Regions from separate parts of the Nonomuraea africana genome, predicted to be linked through region 1. Evidence: riboswitches for the same ligand, from Rfam matches in the RefSeq annotation. Region 1 holds a riboswitch; each other region holds the start of a gene.
What was found. Region 1 has a riboswitch for thiamine pyrophosphate ahead of thiC (phosphomethylpyrimidine synthase ThiC). Riboswitches for the same ligand answer to the same signal wherever they lie in the genome.
Positions count from the first base shown of each region.

Region 1 (6,120 bases):
CTTCACCGCGCTGAAGGAGCTCGATCTCACGCTCGTCCGCGCGGTGGCGGCCGACGCCGATCTGCGCACCGGAGCCTTCGACGAGGACCTGCTGATCGTCGACGCGCCCAGGGCGGGCGCGGGGGAGCCATGGGACTGGGCGGCCGTGCGGGGCCGGCCGTCGGGGCGCTGGCTGCTGGCCGGCGGCCTCGACCCCGCCAACGTACGGCAGGCGGTCGAGGCCGCCCAGCCGTGGGGCGTCGACGTGTCGAGCGGCGTGGAGGTGGCCAGGGGCGTCAAGGATTCGGCCCTCATCCGCTCCTTCCTCAGGGCGGTCCGCTCCTAGGCCTTGGCCCGCCGGTCAGTCCCGCTCGGTCAGCGGCACGTAGACGGCGCCGCCCCCGCGCACGAACTCCTCCGACTTGGCGCGCATCCCCTCCGCCGCCCGCAGGTCGTGCGAGATTCGCATCGAGCAGAACTTCGGCCCGCACATGCTGCAGAAGTGCGCCGTCTTCGCGGGTGTGGCCGGCAGCGTCTCGTCGTGGAAGGAACGGGCGGTGTCGGGGTCGAGGGACAGCTCGAACTGGTCCTCCCACCGGAACTCGAAGCGCGCGTCCGAGAGCGCGTCGTCCCACTCCTGGGCCCGGGGGTGACCCTTGGCCAGATCGGCGGCGTGCGCCGCGATCTTGTAGGTGATGACGCCGGTCTTGACGTCCTCCCTGTTCGGCAGCCCCAGGTGCTCCTTGGGGGTGACGTAGCAGAGCATGGCGGTGCCGTACCAGCCGATCATGGCCGCGCCGATGCCCGAGGTGATGTGGTCGTAGGCCGGCGCGATGTCGGTGACCAGCGGCCCGAGGGTGTAGAACGGGGCGTCGTCGCAGAGCTCGCGCTGCAGGTCGACGTTCTCCTTGATCTTGTGCATGGGTACGTGTCCAGGGCCCTCGACCATGACCTGGACGTCGTGGGCCCTGGCGATCGCCGTGAGCTCGCCCAGCGTGCGCAGCTCGGCGAACTGGGCCTCGTCGTTGGCGTCGGCGATCGAGCCGGGCCGCAGGCCGTCGCCGAGGGAGAAGGCGACGTCGTAGGAGGCGAGGATCTCGCACATCTCCTCGAAGTTCTCGTACAGGAAGTTCTCGCGGTGGTGGGCCAGGCACCACGCCGCCATGATCGAGCCGCCGCGCGAGACGATGCCGGTCTTGCGGCCGACGGTGAGGGGGACGTAGGACAGGCGCACGCCCGCGTGGACGGTCACGTAGTCGACGCCCTGCTCGCACTGCTCGATCAGGGTGTCGCGGTAGACCTCCCACGACAGGTCGGGCGCGACCCCGCCGACCTTCTCCAGCGCCTGGTAGAGGGGGACGGTGCCGATGGGCACCGGGGAGTTGCGGATGATCCACTCGCGGGTGGTGTGGATGTCGCGGCCGGTCGACAGGTCCATGACGGTGTCGGCGCCCCAGCGGATGGCCCAGGTCATCTTCTCCACCTCCTCCTCGATGGAGGAGGTGACGGCCGAGTTGCCGATGTTCGCGTTGATCTTGACGAGGAAGTTGCGGCCGATGATCATCGGCTCGCTCTCGGGATGGTTGACGTTGGCGGGGATGATCGCCCTGCCCGCGGCCACCTCGGCGCGGACGAACTCGGGCTCGACGCCCTCCCTGACGGCGACGAACTCCATCTCCTTCGTCACGACGCCCCTGCGGGCGTAGGCGAGCTGGGTGACGGGGCCGCCGGCCGCCCTGAGCGGCTGCCGCCGCCCGCCCTCGCCGGGCCCGCTCTGGGCGCGCTTCCACGACGCCTGGTCGCGGTAGCCGTCGTCGAGCGGCCTGACCGGGCGGCCGCCGTACCTGACGACGTCCCCGCGGTCGAGGATCCACTGCTCCCGCACCGGGCTCAGCCCGCGGGTGACATCGGTCTCCACGGCGGGGTCGGTGTAGGGGCCCGAGGTGTCGTAGACGGTGAACGTGGTGCCGTCACTCAGGCCGATCTCACGCATCGGGACTCTGAGTCCGCCCTGGTAGATCTTGGAAAAGCGTGCGCCACTCATCGCGCAAACTCCCTTCGCCGGCATTACCCGGAGCAGGTTCTGGCGGTCGGCGGCTGATCAGCCGTCCTCTCAGCCCGGTCCGCACCGGGCTCCCGCGTTGGTCGGCGCCACCGTAACCCGATCACCCGGGTGTCGCGCAACCCCTGAGGTCCGTGAGAGCTTCCGCGGCGGCCCCGAAACCGCGGGCGGACGACTCAGCGTGCGCAGGTGGGCGACGCAGTAGGGTCGGCAGCGTGAGTGAAACTTCCGCCGAGGACCGGATCTGGACGGTTCCGAACCTGCTGAGCTTCCTGCGCCTGCTTGGCGTCCCTGTGTTCCTCTGGCTGGTTCTGGGGCCCAAGGCGGACGGCTGGGCGATCGCACTGCTCATGGTCGCGGGGTTCACCGACTGGCTCGACGGCAAGATCGCCCGTGCCTGGAACCAGACCAGCAGGCTCGGCCGCCTCATCGACCCGGCGGCCGACAAGCTCTACGTCTTCGCCACCCTCCTCGGCCTCCTGCTGCGCGAGGTGATCCCGTGGTGGCTGGTCGCGATCATCCTGGCCCGCGAAATCTTCGTCGGATGTTTCTTTCCCGTGCTCCGGAAGTACGGTTACAAGGCACTGCCCGTGCATTTCCTGGGCAAGGCCGCCATGGCCAATCTGATGTACGCCTTCCCCCTCCTCTTTCTGGCTTCGCACACCGGCGCTTGGTATGCCGATATTGCGAAGGTTGTCGGATGGGCATTCACCATCTGGGGAACGGGCCTGTACTGGTGGGCAGGAGTGCTGTATGTGGTACAGGTGCGCCAACTCGTAACCGCTGCGAAGAAGGAGTGATCGAGTGAAGGCGGTCGTCATGGCAGGCGGCGAGGGTACTCGGCTGCGGCCGATGACCGCGAACCAGCCCAAACCCCTGCTCCCCGTGGTCAACCGCCCGATCATGGAACACGTCCTCCGCCTGCTGAAACGCCACGGCCTGACAGAGACCGTGGTCACCGTGCAGTTCCTGGCCGCGCTCGTGCGCAGCTACTTCGGCGACGGCGACGAGCTGGGCATGCGCCTGCACTACGCCACGGAAGACCTGCCCCTCGGCACCGCGGGCAGCGTCAAGAACGCGGCCGACAAACTCCGCGATGATCGTTTCCTTGTCATTTCCGGTGACGCCCTGACCGATATCGACTTATCGGACATGATCAGATTTCATCGCGAGAATTCGGCACTCGTCACGATCGGGTTGACCCGCGTCCCCAACCCCCTCGAGTTCGGCATCATCATCGTGGACGACCGGGGGAGGGTGCAGCGCTTCCTGGAGAAGCCCACCTGGGGGCAGGTCTTCTCCGACACCGTCAACACCGGCATCTACGTGATGGAGCCGGAGGTCCTCGACGAGGTCGCGGCGGGCGAGGCCGTCGACTGGTCCTCCGACGTCTTTCCCCGCCTGCTGGAGCGCGGCGCTCCCATCTTCGGCTACGTCTCCGACTGCTACTGGGAGGACGTCGGCACCCACGAGAGCTACATGAAGGCCCAGGCCGACGCCCTGTCGGGACGCGTCACGCTCGACATCGGCGGCTTCGAGATGTCGCCGGGCGTCTGGGTCGGCGAGGGCGCGGAGGTCGACCCCGACGCCGTGCTCAAGGGCCCGCTCCTCCTGGGCGACTACGTCAAGATCGAGGCGGGCGCCGAGTTGCGTGAGTACACCGTGCTCGGCAGCAACGCGGTCGTGCGCGGCGGCGCCTTCCTGCACCGCGCCGTCGTCCACGACAACGTCTACATCGGCCCGGGGGTGAACCTGCGCGGCTGCGTCATCGGCAAGAACACCGACCTGATGACCGGCGCCAGGATCGAGGAGAACGCCGTCGTCGGCGACGAGTGCGTCATCGAGGCCGAGGCGTACGTCTCCAGCGGCGTCAAGGTCTACCCCTTCAAGACCGTCGAGGCGGGCGCGGTCGTCAACACCAGCGTCATCTGGGAGTCGCGCGGCCAGCGCAGCCTGTTCGGCCAGCGCGGCATCAGCGGCCTGGTCAACGTCGAGATCACCCCCGAGCTGTGCGTACGGCTGGCCAGCGCCTACGCCACCACCCTGAAGAAGGGCGACAGGGTCATCACCTCGCGCGACTCCTCCCGCGCGGCCAGAGCGCTCAAGCGCGCCGTCATCAGCGCGCTGACCGCGGGCGCCATCGACGTGCTCGACCTGGAGGCCATGCCGCTGCCCGTCGCCCGCTTCCACACCTCCCGCAGGCCCGCCAGCGGCGGCATCGCCCTTCGCACCACCTCCGGCGACCCGCAGAGCGTCGACATCGTCTTCATGGACTCCAGGGGCGCCGACCTGTCGCCCGCCAGCCAGCGCAAGCTGGAGCGCGTCTTCTCCCGCCAGGAGTTCCGCAGGGCCTTCCCCGGCGAGATCGGCGAGCTGAGCTTCCCGGCCAGGGCCGTGGAGGACTACGCCCAGGAACTCCTGAGATACGTGGACATGACCGGCGTCAACGGCATGAAGGTGGTCGTCGACTGCGCGGGCGGCACCTCCTCGCTGGTCCTGCCCACCCTGCTCGGCCGCCTCGGGGTGGAGGTGCTGACCGTCAACGCCCGTCTCGACTCCGCCTCGCCCACCGAGACACTGGCCGAACGCCGCCGCGACCTGCAGCGCCTGTCGGAGCTCGTCAGCTCCTCCCGCGCCTCCTTCGGCGTCCGCTTCGACCCGGTGGGCGAGCGCATCGCCCTGGTCGACGAGATGGGCCAGCTCATCAGCGAGGAGCGGGCGCTGCTGGTGGTGCTCGACCTGGTCGCCGCCGAGCGCCGCCGCGGCAGGGTGGCGCTGCCCGTCACCACCACCAGGGTCGCCGAGCAGGTCTGCCGCTTCCACGGGGTCCAGGTGGAGTGGACCTCCACCTCGCTGGACGCCCTCACCTCGGCGGCCGCCAGGCCGTACATGATCTTCGCGGGCGACGGCAGGGGCGGCTTCATCGTGCCGGAGTTCGGGCCCACGGTGGACGGCCTGGCCGCGTTCCTGCGCCTGATGGGCCTGGTGGCCCGCACGCGGCTGACGCTCAGCCAGATCGACGCGAGGATCCCCGAGGCCAAGCTCCTCAAGCGGACCGTCCCGACGCCCTGGGCGACCAAGGGGTCGGTGATGCGCTCGGTGATCGAGGCCGCGGAGGGCTTCCGCCTCGACACCACCGACGGCGTGCGCGTGGTGGGCGAGGACGGGCGCTGGGCGCTGATCCTGCCGGCCGCCACCGAACCGGCCACCGACCTGTGGGCCGAGGCCCACGACTTCGACACCGCGCAGGCGTTTCTGGACAGGTGGGCGCGCATCGTTGAGCGGGCGGCGGGAACGTGACAACCTAGATGGCGCGGCGGCATGGACCTTGAGGGCGGCTCGGCGGTAACTTTGTCACCGTCCGAACCTGTCGTGCAGCGTCTCGCCTTGACCTTTGCCACTGATCAGCGTAAGTTGCGGCATTCGCAAACGTGAACGAGCGAAGAGGCGAGGGGCGCCCTGATCAACCGTCGCCGCGTCTTCGCGGTAGGAGGCCGAGCCGATCGATGCCGAGCGTCTACTGTACGCAGTGCGGTCATGCCAACCCCGAGGATGCCCGTTTCTGCTCCCGGTGTGGGTCGCCGCTGACCAGACATGAGGTCTCGGGAGACACCACCTCGACGATCTCCGTCGCGGGAATCGAGGCGTATGAGGCGGAGACGGCCGACGCTCTCCTCGCCGAGCGGGCCGCGGTCGAACAACTGCCGGTCGGCACGGCGCTGCTCGTCGTCACGCGGGGGCCCAACGCGGGCAGCCGCTTCCGCCTCGACCGCGACCTGACCACCACGGGCCGCCACCCCGAGAGCGACATCTTCCTCGACGACATCACCGTCTCGCGGCGGCACGTGGAGTTCTACCGCCATCCGGGCGGCGCCTTCACCGTCCGCGACGTCGGCAGCCTCAACGGCACCTACGTCAACAGGGAGCGCATCGAGGAGGTTCCCCTGCACAGCGGCGACGAGGTCCAGATCGGCAAGTTCCGCCTCGTCTTCCTCACGCGGGGCGCATGAGCCCCCAGGCGGCGCGCTCGCACATGAGCATCGGGGAGGTGCTCGCCCTGCTGCAGGGCGAGTTCCCCG
Region 1 is NZ_JADBEF010000001.1:3,324,647-3,330,766, reverse strand. It holds gene H4W81_RS15780 (phosphoribosylanthranilate isomerase) at 1-325, shown strand, start outside; gene thiC (phosphomethylpyrimidine synthase ThiC) at 341-2,023, opposite strand; TPP riboswitch at 2,016-2,129, opposite strand; gene clsA (cardiolipin synthase ClsA) at 2,257-2,841, shown strand; gene H4W81_RS15765 (sugar phosphate nucleotidyltransferase) at 2,846-5,341, shown strand; gene H4W81_RS15760 (FHA domain-containing protein) at 5,548-6,051, shown strand; gene ftsR (transcriptional regulator FtsR) at 6,048-6,120, shown strand, end outside.

Region 2 (6,120 bases), 1.2 Mb from region 1:
CTCCCTCGGCAGCATCCGGTGCGCGTCGACCGCGGCCACCAGCATCGCCGTGGCGTCGGCGGGACGGTCGTCCGGCTCGCGCGCGGTGGCCTGCGCCACCAGCGTGTCGATCAGCGGCGGCGCCTCCACCAGCGACGAGGGCGGCGGCACCGTGTCGTGGACGTGCCGGTAGGCGACCGACATCGGCGTCTCGCCGTCGTACGGCTGCCGCCCCGTGACCAGCTCGAACAGCATGATGCCCGCGGCGTAGACGTCGCTGCGGACGTCCGCCCCGCCGGTCATGACCTGCTCGGGCGACATGTACCCGATCGTGCCGATCATCACGCCGGTGCGCGTCTGGTTGGTCGCCTCGATCGCCCTGGCCAGGCCGAAGTCGACGACCTTGACCCGGCCGTCGTCGGTGAGCAGGACGTTCTCGGGCTTCATGTCGCGGTGCACCATGCCCTGCTGGTGGGCGGCGCCGAGCGCGGCCAGCACCGGGATCATGATCTCCAGCGCCTCGCGGGCGGGCAGCCGGCCCCGCGCCCGCAGCACGTCGCGCAGCGTCTTGCCGGGCACGTACTCCATCGACAGGTACACCACGTCGCCGTCGGTGCCCTGGTCGAAGACGTGCACCACGTTGGGGTGCGACAGGCTGGCCACCGACTTGGCCTCGCCGATGAACCTGCGCACGAACGCGGGGTCCTCCGCGAGGGAGCGGTGCATCACCTTGAGCGCGACCGTGCGGTCGAGCCTGATGTCGAGTGCCAGGTAGACCGTCGCCATCCCGCCCCGGGCGATCCGGGACTCGATGCGATAGCGCCCGTCGAGGAGTCTCCCGACCAGGGGGTCCGCAATCGTCGTGTCCACCCGGCCGAGTTTACGGGCGATTTGCCACCGGCAGGGCCGGACAATCCGAAACCGATGCCCGTTTGTTCCATGATCTTGAACGGCGAGCCGCGCCGGGCAAGCGAGCTCGCGTCCCAGGAGGTCTCCCCATGAACGACGGCCCCTTCAGGCAGCCCTCTCTTGGCGCATCACGGGGTCATCGGCGAGGAGGCCTCCGCGTAGCGCCGCCTCGGGATCCGCCCGGCCTGGCGGGCCAGCCGTCCGGCCTGGACGGCCGCGCGCATCGCCGCGGCCATCAGGTCGGGCCGCTGCGCCCTGGTCACGGCCGTGGCCAGGAGCACGGCGTCGCAGCCGAGCTCCATCGCCAGCGCCGCGTCGCTCGCCGTGCCGATGCCCGCGTCGAGGATCACCGGCACCGAGGCTGACTCGACGATCAGCTCGATGTTGTGCGGGTTGCGGATGCCGAGCCCCGAGCCGATCGGCGCGCCGAGCGGCATCACCGCCGCGCACCCCGCCTGCTCCAGACGGCGGGCCAGCGCCGGATCGTCCCCGATGTACGGCAGGACCACGAACCCCTCGGCCACCAGGCGCTCGGCCGCGTCGAAGGTCTCGATCGGGTCGGGCAGCAGGGTCCGCTCGTCGTTGATGACCTCGAGCTTGACCCATTCGGTGCCCAGCGCCTCACGGGCCAGCCTGGCGGTCAGCACTGCCTCGCCCGCCGTGAAGCAGCCCGCGGTGTTGGGCAGCACCTTGATCTGGCGGGCCCGCAGCACGTCGAGCACCGAGCCGCGCGCGGCGGGGTCGAGGCGGCGCATCGCGACCGTGGTCAGCTCGGTGCCGGAGGCGGCCAGCGCCTGGTCGAGCACCTCCAGCGAGGGCGCGCCCCCGGTGCCCATGATGAGCCGCGAGGAGAACTTCTCGCCCGCGATGATCAGTTCATCCACCCTGCACCGCCGTGAGAATCTCGATCCTGTCGCGGTCGGCCAGCGCCGTGGTCGCCCACGTGCCCCTGGTGACCACCTCGTCGTTGAGCGCGACGGCGACGCCCGTGGTCTGCTCCGTCAGCCGCTGGACGGCCTGCGCCACCGTGGTGCCGTCCGGCACCTCGTGCGCGGCCCCGTTGATCGTCACTTGCATCGGCACTTCCTTGTTCAGAACCGCTGTGGCGAGCACAGGGCGGCCAGTTCGGGCTCCTCGCCCTCGAGGAGCGCGGGGGTGAGTGGAGCCAGCAGCACGCCGCCCCTGTGGTGTCCCGTGGCCAGGGCGAGCCCCCGGCGGTAAGGGCCGATCAGCGGCACGTTGTCGGGGGTGCACGGGCGCAGCCCCGCCACCACGTCGCCGAGTTCGAGCTCGGTGACGCCGGGCACCAGCTCCCTGGCGTCGCGCAGCAGCTCGTACAGGCCGCCCGCGGTCACCCTGGTGTCGAAGCCCAGCTCCTCCTGGGTCGCGCCGACCACCACCTCGCCGTCGCCGCGCGGCACGAGGTACACGGGCGAGCCGTGCACCATGCCGCGCACGCACCTGCCGAGCAGCGGGTAGGGGGAGCGCAGGCGCATGATCTGGCCCTTCACCGGCCGCACGGGCACGTCGGCGAGCTCGCCGCTCCACGCGCCCGCGGCCAGGACGACCCGCTCGCCGGTCAGGACCTCGCCGTCGGCCAGCCGTACCGCGCCGTCGAGCAGGCCGGTGGCGCGGCGCCGTACGAGGGGGACCGCCATCGCCTCCAGCGCGGCCAGCAGGGCCGCGGTGACGCGACGGGGATCCACCCACGCGTCGCCGCCCGCCAGCACCCCGCCCCGCACGGACGGCGAGAGCATCGGCTCCAGGCGGCGGCACTCGCGCCCCGTCAGGCGCTCGACCGGCAGCCCCAGCTTGTCCATGAAAGCGGCCAGCTCCTCCAGCGCGGCCAGGTCGTCGGCGCCGAAGGCCACGTCCAGCGTGCCGTGGGCGCGGTAGTCGACGGACAGGCCGCTGTCGGCCTCCAGCTCCGCGGCGAAGGCCGGCCAGCGCTCCAGCGCGGCCAGGCCCAGCCTGAGCAGCGGTTCCTCGGTGTAGGCGACCTCGCTGACGGGGGCCAGCATGCCCGCGGCGGCATGGGAGGCGCCCGAGGCGGGGGCCGGGTCGATCACCGTGACGGCCTGGCCGGCCCTGGCGAGCCGCCAGGCGACGGACAGGCCCACCACGCCGCCGCCCACGATCAGGTCCATCTCGCTCCCTTCGCCGGCATGATCCGGATCAGGTGTCTTGCGGTCGAAGGCCCGTCGAAGCCTTCCTCTCAGCCCGGTGTGGCCGGACTCCCGCGCGTCTTCCACCGTCCAGCCTACTCACGCCGAACGTCACCCTTGAACCATTGGTTATGGTCTTGACCGTGAACCATGTCGTGGTGGTAGGTGCGGGACTGGCAGGGGTACGCAGCGCCGAGGCTCTCAGAGCACGCGGATTCGGCGGCACGATCACGTTGATCGGGGAGGAGCGGCACCGGCCCTACGACCGTCCGCCCCTGTCGAAGGCGGTGCTCCTCGGCGACGCCGACTCCAGCTTCGTCGACTCCGATCTGGAGGGCATGGAGGTCGAGCACCGGGCGGGGGTGTCGGCCAAGGGCCTGGCCGAGGGCGTGGTGGAGACCACCGAGGGCGAGATGGCCTACGACGGCCTGGTCATCGCCACCGGAGCCGAGCCGATCAGGCTGCCGGGCGAGGGCCGCCAGCACGTCCTGCGCACCCTCGACGACGCGCTGGCCCTGCGCGCCGAGCTCGTCCCGGGGGCCCGAGTAGTGATCATCGGGGCGGGCTGGATCGGCGCCGAGGTGGCCACGGCCGCCAGGAAGGCGGGCTGCGCGGTCACGGTGCTGGAGGCGGGCGCCGCCCCGCTCGCGCACGTGGTCGGCGCGGAGGTGGGCGCCGAGACCATCCGCTGGTACGAAGGCATCGACCTGCGGCTGAACACCATGGTCGGCTCCGTGGACCCCGGCGGCGTGAGCCTGGTCGGCGGCGGGAGCATCGAGGCCGACGTGGTCGTGACCGGCATCGGCGTGCGGCCCACGATCGAGTGGCTGGCCGGCTCCGACATCGACCTGCACAACGGCGTCGTCGCCGACGAGCACCTGCGCACCTCCCTGCCGAACGTGGTCGCCGTCGGCGACTGCGCGGCCTGGTGGTCGCGCCGCTTCCACACCAGGCTGCGGGTGGAGCACTGGGACACCGCGCTCAACGCCCCCGAGGTGGCCGTGGCCAGCCTGCTGGGCGACGAGGCCGTGTACGATCCCGTCCCGTACTTCTGGTCGGAGCAGTTCGGTCACATGGTGCAGTACGCGGGTCACCACGCGGGCGCCCGCCTGGTGCGCCGCGGCGATCCGGCGGCCGCCGCGCCGGTGAGCAGGTGGTCGGTCTGCTGGCTGACCGACGACGACCGGCTGGCCGCCGTCCTGACCGTCAACAGGCCCCGCGACCTCGTCCAGGGCCGTAGGCTCATCGAGGCAGGCCAGCGCCTCGATCCGGGGCGCCTGGCCGATCCCGAGGTGGCTCTCCGTGATTGTGTTGTTTGAGCAAGGACGCGATGTGGTAGTGGTGGATTCGTGACGCTTTCTGTTGCACAGATAGACCGGGAGACCGACCAGCTCGTCGGCGAGTGGCTCACTCTCCCCGAAGTGGCCGCGCGCCTCGATCTGACGATCGGCAGGGCCAAGCAGCTCCTCAAGGACCACAAGCTCCTCGGCGTACGCCGAGGCGGCGGGGGGCCGCAGGTGCCCGCCGCCTTCCTCGAGGGCAAGGACGTGGTGAAGGGCCTGTCCGGCACGCTCACGCTCCTGCTCGACGCCGGCTACGACGACGTCGAGTCGTTGCGCTGGCTGTTCACGCCCGACGAGTCCCTGCCGGGCTCGCCCATCGACGCGATCAAGGCCGGTCGCCACACCGAGGTCAAGCGGCGTGCCCAAGCGCTCGGTTTCTGACGCCCGCCTCTACCTCTGCACCGACGGCCGTCGGTCCAGGGGTGACCTGGCCGACTTCCTCGACGCGGTGCTGGCCAACGGGGTCGACATCGTCCAGCTGAGGGAGAAGGGCCTGGAGGCGCGCGAGGAGCTCGCGCTGCTCGAGGTCTTCCGCGACGCCTGCGACCGGCACGGCGCGCTGCTGGCGGTCAACGACCGGGCCGACATCGCCTTCGCGGCCCGCCCTGACGTGCTCCACCTCGGCCAGGACGACCTGCCGGTGCGCGTCGCGCGAGACATCCTCGGCGACGACATCCTCATCGGCAGGTCCACGCACTCGGCGGCGGAGGCCTCGGCGGCCGCCGTGGAGGAGGGCGTCGACTACTTCTGCTGCGGCCCGATCTGGCCGACCCCGACCAAGCCGGGACGGCACGCGCCGGGGCCCGACCTGCTCAGGCACGCGACGGGGCTCGGCGAGGGCCGGCCGTGGTTCGGCATCGGCGGCATCGACCTCGACAACCTCGACGAGGTCAGGTCGTACGGCGTGAGCCGCGTCGTGGTCGTTCGCGCGATCACCGAGGCGGAGGACCCCGGCGCGGCGGCGGCCGAATTCGCCAAACGCCTGGCCCCCTGACGCGCCCCACCTGGCAGGCCGCCGACGACACCTCGGCGGCCGCAACCACCCCAGCCATCAGGCGACAGGGCCGAAGCGGCGCTGTCGGCGCGAGCGGTCTCGGGACCGGGTGCCCGGTCAGGTTTTGCGAGAGGTGGCCGCGACCGCGAGGTCGGCCAGCGCCGAGCGCGCCTCCTCGGTGATCGGCGCGTCGGCCAGCGAGGCGAGCGACTCCTCCAGATACCTGGCGATCATCTCCTCGCACTCGTCGAGCGCCCCGCTCCCCTCGATGATCCCGCGCAGCTTGGCCACCCCCTCCGCGTCGAGGTCGGAGTCGCCGAGCAGCCGCCGCACGGTCGCCGCGTCCTCGGGCGTCGCCGCGGCCAGCGTGCGGGCGATGAGCATGGTGCGCTTGCCCTCACGCAGGTCGTCACCCGCGGGCTTGCCCGTCTCCACCGGGTCGCCGAACACCCCGAGGATGTCGTCGCGCAGCTGGAAGGCGATGCCGACGCGGTTGCCGTACTCCACGCACAGCTCCTCGATCCACGGCGCGCCGCCGCCCGCCGCCAGGGTGAGGCCCAGTCTGAGCGGCTGCTCCACGGAGTACTTGCCGCTCTTGTACAGCGCCACCCGCAGCGCCGAGTCGAAGGTGTTCTCGCCGTGGGCCTGCTCCAGCAGGTCGAGGTACTGCCCGCACATCAGCTCGGTGCGCATGTGGTCGTGGTACGGCTGGGCGACCTCCAGGTGGGGC
Region 2 is NZ_JADBEF010000001.1:4,499,948-4,506,067, reverse strand. It holds gene pknB (Stk1 family PASTA domain-containing Ser/Thr kinase) at 1-849, opposite strand, end outside; gene H4W81_RS21250 (thiazole synthase) at 1,017-1,772, opposite strand; gene thiS (sulfur carrier protein ThiS) at 1,765-1,965, opposite strand; gene thiO (glycine oxidase ThiO) at 1,980-3,035, opposite strand; TPP riboswitch at 3,024-3,139, opposite strand; gene H4W81_RS21235 (NAD(P)/FAD-dependent oxidoreductase) at 3,197-4,372, shown strand; gene H4W81_RS21230 (Rv2175c family DNA-binding protein) at 4,403-4,777, shown strand; gene thiE (thiamine phosphate synthase) at 4,755-5,390, shown strand; gene H4W81_RS21220 (polyprenyl synthetase family protein) at 5,508-6,120, opposite strand, start outside.
Region 2: it holds a riboswitch for thiamine pyrophosphate, as region 1 does, so the genes downstream of both, thiO (glycine oxidase ThiO) here and thiC (phosphomethylpyrimidine synthase ThiC) in region 1, are expected to answer to the same signal.

Region 3 (6,120 bases), 4.3 Mb from region 1:
CTCGTTACCGGCCCGGTGTGTCGTCCGCGATAGTGAGAGCAAGTCGCATCCGAGTGCCTCCACCTGGGCGGGGATGGGCGGTGACCTCGCCGCCCTGAGCCCTGACCAGACTGCGCACGATGTAGAGCCCGAGCCCCACACCGCCGAATCTGCGCCGGTCACCGCTGTCGACCTGGACGAAACGCTCGAATATTCGGTCACGGTCATCCGCGGCGATGCCGACACCTTCGTCGTCCACCACCACGATCACGTGCCGTTGCTCCGCCCACGCCTCGACACTGATCAGCCCGCCGTTGGGTGAGTACTTGAAGGCGTTCTCGAGCAGCTGCCCGAGCACGATGTCGGTGGCCAGCGCGTCACCCCGCACGTCGGGCAGCCCGTCGGGGATGACCACCTCGACCCGGTGCCTGTCGGACAGCACGGGCAGGCCCAGCGTGGCCGCGCGCACCCGCTCGGACAGGTTGAAGGTCTCGACGCGGACCGCGAGCTCCTCGGCGCCCGCGCGGGCGCCGAGCAGCAGGTGATCCATGAGCTGCCCGAGCGATCTGGCCCGCTCGGCGATCGTGTGGACGGCGGAGCGGCGTTCCGGATCGGTCAGCTTGTCCCAGCGCGAGTCGAGCGTGCTGGCGAACCCGCGCACGATCGTGATCGGTGTGCGAAGTTCGTGGCTGGTCGTGGCCAGGAACAGATCCTTGGCCTCCTCCAGTTCCTTGGCCGTGGTGATGTCGCGGAAGTCGACGACGATCTCCCCCGTCTCCTCGATCTTGGCGCTGACCACGTCGAGCCAGCGCCCGTTGGCCAGCTGGAAGGTGAGCTTCTCGCCGGGCTCGGGCAGCGGGAAGGGCGGCGGCCCGCCGATGACCTCGTCGACGGGGATACCGGTGAGCTCACCGGCTGCGGGGTTCCACTGGACCACCCTGCCGGGCTCGTCGAGCACCGCGATGCCGTCGGCGCTGGCGTCGAAGACGGCCCGCTCGTGCGCCCGCTGCCGCAGCGCCTCCTGGTAGGCCATGGCGTTGCCCACCGCGATGCCCGCGTGCCCGGCCAGCAGCTCGAGCAGCTCGAGCTCGACATGGCCGGGCTTCCGCTTGGCGAACAGCGCGTAGAGCGCGCCGTAGGGACGGCCGCCCACCGCGGCCAGTCCGAGCGCGATCGTGTGCAGGCCGGGCAGCTCCGCCCAGACCAGGTCGTCGAGGCCGCTCGACTCCAGCATGACGGTCTTGCCCGTGCGCATGAGCTTGCCGACCAGGCTGCTGCGCAGGTCGGAGGTGGCGTTCCTGAGCGTCTCGGGCAGTTGGTAGGCGCTGACCAGCCTCAGCCGTTCGTCCTCGATGAGCACGAATCCGCCCGCGTCGGCCCCCGTCAGCTCGGTGAGGCTGGCCGCGATGCGGTCGAGCACGGCGGGCAGCTCCAGCTCGGCGTTGATGTCGCCCACGACGTCGGTGAGCCTGCGCACCAGCCTGGCCCGGTGCGCGCCCCTGTCCCTGGCGACGAGGTCGTCCTCAGGCAGATGGTGGACGTGCACGTAGCCGATCACGGCCGTGCCCTGGAGCAGCGCGCTGGTGTCGACCCGCACGTCGAGAACCGTGCCGTCCCTGTGGAAACGCTTGGTGCGCAGCGAGACCTCGCCGCCGGTGCGCACCCTTTCGAGCACCGCGTTGTGCTCGGCGGTCAGCTCGCCAGGGACGATCGGCGCGCGCCGCCCGACCATCTCCTCGGTGCTCCATCCGAACAACCGCTCCGCCGCTGGGTTCCAGACCAGCACGGTCTGGTCCCTGTCGAGCACGACGACCGCGTTGGGGGCGCTGGAGAGGACGGCAGCGGCGATCTCCTCGTCACCCACGCTTCCATACTGCCCGTGGCGCGCCTGCTCCGTAGGCGGATCCGTCCGATACGCTGCGGGTTATGTCGGCCGGCGACCTCGAAGCCCTGCTGAGGGTCACCTCAGCCACCTATCGTGCTGGGCGGTCGCCTGACGTGGCCGTCGGCACCTACGAAGGCGCGCTCGGCAGGCTGGTGCTCGCGGTCACCGGCAAGGGCGTGGTCGCCTGCAGCTTCGAGGACGAGCACACGATCGTCGAGCGGCTGACGCGCGTGGTGGGCGGACTCGTCGGTCCTGACGCGCGCCGCCTCGACCCGGTGCGCCGCGAGCTCGACGCCTACTTCTCCCGGCGCCTGCGCGCCTTCACCACCCCCGTCGACCTGCAGCTGGCCACGCCGTTCGCGCGCACGTTGCTGCAGATGACCATGGCTGTGCCGTACGGCACCAGCACCACCACCGCCGACCTCGGGGCGCGCATCGGACGGCCACAGGCGCTGCGCGCGGTGGGCAACGCGCTGAACGCGAACCCGGTGTGCGTGATCGTGCCATGCCACCGGGTCCGCGACCGCGAGAGCTATCCGGGCGGGGCGACCGCCCTTGAGCGCCTGCTGAGGATCGAGGGTTAGCGCCTGCTTCGCCGTACGAGGCCGATGGCCAGGGTGATCAGGCCCGCCACCAGGAACGCGCCCACGGCCGCGCTCATCCACGGCTGCCTGGTGAAGCCCAGCGCCGTGCGCGCGCCGTCCCAGATCGCCGCCCACCAGCTGATCGTCGAGGGCGCGGCCAGCAGCCACCAGGTGACGAAGCCCAGCGCCCACGGCGCGACCATCGGCCAGCGCGAGGGGGCGTTCTCGCTGGTGTTCCAGGTCTTGCCGCGGCCGAGCAGGAAGTAGTCGACCACGAGAACGCCCAGCATCGGCACGAAGACGGCGCCGATGATGCTGAGGAAGGCGCTGTAGGAGTTGACGTCGACGAGCAGCGCCACGCCGATGGTCAGCACGCCGATCGCGACCGAGAAGAGGCGCCGGTCCACCCGGGGCATGAGGTTCTGCAGGGACATGGCGGTGGAGTAGACGTTCGCGAAGGACTGGTCGGTCTCGCGCAGCACCAGGATCCCGAAGAAGAGCGCGCCCAGCGGAGCGGCCACGAACGGTCCGAACACCGTGGTCGGGTCGTTGAGCACGGCGTCGTGCCCGGCGATCGCCACCGCGTACACACCGATGGCCAGGCAGGCGACCTGCGCGATCGTGTAACCGCCGACGACGCCGGTGAAGGCGGCGCGGCTGCTGCGCGAGTGCCTGGCGTAGTCGGCGGCCACCGGTACCCACGACACCGACAGCGCGATCACGAAGTCGACGGCGGGGGCGAAGGCGTCCCACGTGCCGCCGGTCTGCGCGGGGGCCTCCCGCAGGAAGACGACGGCGAACCAGACGGTCGAGATGATCACGCCGATCGTGACGACGCGCCTGATCAGCCTGATCGCGCCGAGCGGGTAGATCGTCAGACCGGTGGTGATCGCCCCGGCGAGGAGCACCCAGACCGCGTACGGCACGGCGTCGCCGAAGATGGCCTGCGCGCCCATCGAGATGACCCACAGCTCGAAGGCGCCCCACCCGAGCATCTGAATGATGTTGAGCACGGTCGGGACATACGAGAGCCTGGCCCCGAACAGCCCTCTGAGCAGCACCATCGCGGGCTGGCCGGTCTGCGCGCCGGGGATGGCGGCCAGGCCCACCATGGCGGTGCCGACGAGGCTGCCGACGACGGTCGCGGTGACCGCGGCGGTCATGGACAGCGGGTTGTCGTCGAGGAGCGGGTTGATGAGGAACAGCGCGAAGGAGAAACCGAGAAGGCTGACGCCGAGATTGGCCCAGAAGGCGCCCTGGTCGAGGACACCGAGCGTCTTGGGCGCAGCCTCGTCGAGGGTCAGGGGGACTTCTGCACGCTTGGGGTCGATGACATGCGTCATCACACGCTCCCTACGCCGGCATTACCCGGACAGGTTCATGCGGTCGGCAACGGCAGTTGCCCTCTCAGCCCGGTTGCCCCGAGCTCCCGCGGTTTGGACTTGTGAGTGCGGCCGGGGTCTGCCCAGCTCGCGCCCCAATAATGCACTATTCGTCCGTCTTCAACCACCCCACGGCTCTTCACGCTATGTCTCGCACTGGCGTCGGCGGACGTCCACCGACGTACAGCTACGTGCGCGGCGGTAGCTGTACTTTCCAGCCTTACGATCCGCGACTGCATCGCCCTACTGGAGAGCGAGGCCGCGTGATGGCCAAAAGACGCGCGCGAACACGCGCCAACGGCGAAGGGACCATCTCCAGGACGAGGCGCGGCGTGGACCTGCGGCCACGAAGACTCCCACGTTGGAGGCACGAGCCGTCTACTGGCTCAAGGAGGTTGTCATAGGGCCCAACCATGCGCTGCTGACCGTGGTGACCTACGAGACATATCCGCGGCGGCGTACATCGAACAACAGCGCCGACCGATCTGACGGCGCCATCCCCTGACGGGGACCGCATTCAAGGCAGAGGCCTGCTGTGGACCTTCGGTAAGGACGCCTCCCATTTCACAACCCCATGCATGGTGACCCTCCTCAGGCCGACTCGGGAAGCGCCTGGATGGGTCCGAACGAGTCGGAGAAGGCGCGGAAGGTCGGGCATGGCCAGCGCCACATGCAGCTGCGACATCTCAGGATCGGATGGGTGGGATCACTGGTGATGCCGCCGGCGTCGCGCGGCTGGTGCAGGTCAAGGAGGCGCAGGCCGAGCTCCGTGAACGCGAGCAGGTCGTCGCGGGCGTCGGTGAGGAAGTCGAGGTCCTCGGTCGACAGCCGCGTGCGGACGGGAACGAACCCGTCGTGGTTGACCAGCCCCCGAAGGCGCGCGGTCTCCTCGCGCCATGAAGCGGCCTTCTCCGTGCGGACCAGCATGGCCTCCAGGTGTTCACGTAGTCGCTGGCGGATGGGGTCCTCGTAATGGTCATCGTTCATCGACTGCTCCCGCGGCGGCCCGGGGCACGCAGGCCGGAGACGAGTCGTGAGCGAGTGGGTTGCATGGCGTCCTCTCCCTGAGATGCAGGCGCCGGGGCAGGGGTGCGGAGGACCTCCAAGCCGGGTATCCCTGCCGGTCAGGAATGCTGACGCGACAGGCATGGAAGCCGTTATCACCTCACCCCTCTCCGGTCCTTGCCGGTTTCACACTGTCAAGCTTCGCGTACTCTGCGTTTTCATGGGGCCGAAACGGGGGACAAAAACCAGACCGCCCCCTATCGGCGTGAGAACGTGACCCGGAGCCCCGACGCCGCTAGCCTGCCCATGTGGAGCTCAAGGTCTCGACTCGATCACATGCCGGCCATGCCCTCGTGGAGATCGCCGGTGAAATCGACCTCTATACGGCGCCCCGCCTGCAGTCGGAGTTCACTCGACTGCTGCAGGACGGGCCCAGCCGTGTGGTCATAGACATGTCCGGGGTGGATTTCTGCGATTCCACCGGCATGAACGTGCTGCTCTCGGCGCTCAAGCGGGTCAGGGAGCGCGGCGGGCAGCTCGAGGTGGCCGCGCCGCGGCCCGCAGTCAGGAAGATCCTGCAGGTCACCGGCCTCGACTCGGTGTTCACCGTGCACGAGGAAGTGCCTGAGGAGCTGCTGATCTCCGAGGGCTCGTGACCGACACCGCGGTCATCGTCCCCGCCAAGGACGAGGCCGAACGCATCGGCGCGACCGTCGCGGCGGCACTCGAGCTGCCGGGCGTCGATCTCGTCGTGGTCGTCGACGACGGCTCGGCCGACCAGACAGGCAGGATCGCGCGCGCCGCCGGCGCCAGGGTGGTCCGCCACAGCCGCAACCGCGGCAAGGCAACCGCCATGGAGAGCGGCGCGGAGGCGGTGCGGCTGCTCGACGGTCCCGTGCCCAGACACCTGCTCTTCCTCGACGCCGATCTCGGTGAGACCGCCCGCGCCGCCTCCGCACTGGTGGAGCCGGTACGGGCGGGCGAGGCGGACATGACCATCGCGGTCTTCGCCACCAGGGTGAAGCTGGGCGGCCACGGCCTCGTGGTCCGACTCTCCCGCGACGGCATCAAGCGCGCCTGCGGCTTCTCCGCCACGCAGCCGCTCAACGGCCAGCGCTGCCTGACCAGGGAGGCCTTCGAGGCGGCCCAACCGCTGGCGCACGGCTTCGGCGTGGAGACCGGGTTGACCATCGACCTGGTGCGCAAGGGCTTCAGGGTGGTCGAGGTCGAGGTGGAGATGGCCCACCGGGCGACGGGCAACGACTGGCACGCGCAACTGCACCGC
Region 3 is NZ_JADBEF010000001.1:7,591,244-7,597,363, forward strand. It holds gene H4W81_RS36170 (sensor histidine kinase) at 5-1,843, opposite strand; gene H4W81_RS36175 (methylated-DNA--[protein]-cysteine S-methyltransferase) at 1,906-2,448, shown strand; gene H4W81_RS36180 (purine-cytosine permease family protein) at 2,445-3,791, opposite strand; TPP riboswitch at 3,781-3,891, opposite strand; gene H4W81_RS36185 (hypothetical protein) at 4,422-4,817, opposite strand; gene H4W81_RS36190 (STAS domain-containing protein) at 5,144-5,491, shown strand; gene H4W81_RS36195 (glycosyltransferase family 2 protein) at 5,488-6,120, shown strand, end outside.
Region 3: it holds a riboswitch for thiamine pyrophosphate, as region 1 does, so the genes downstream of both, H4W81_RS36180 (purine-cytosine permease family protein) here and thiC (phosphomethylpyrimidine synthase ThiC) in region 1, are expected to answer to the same signal.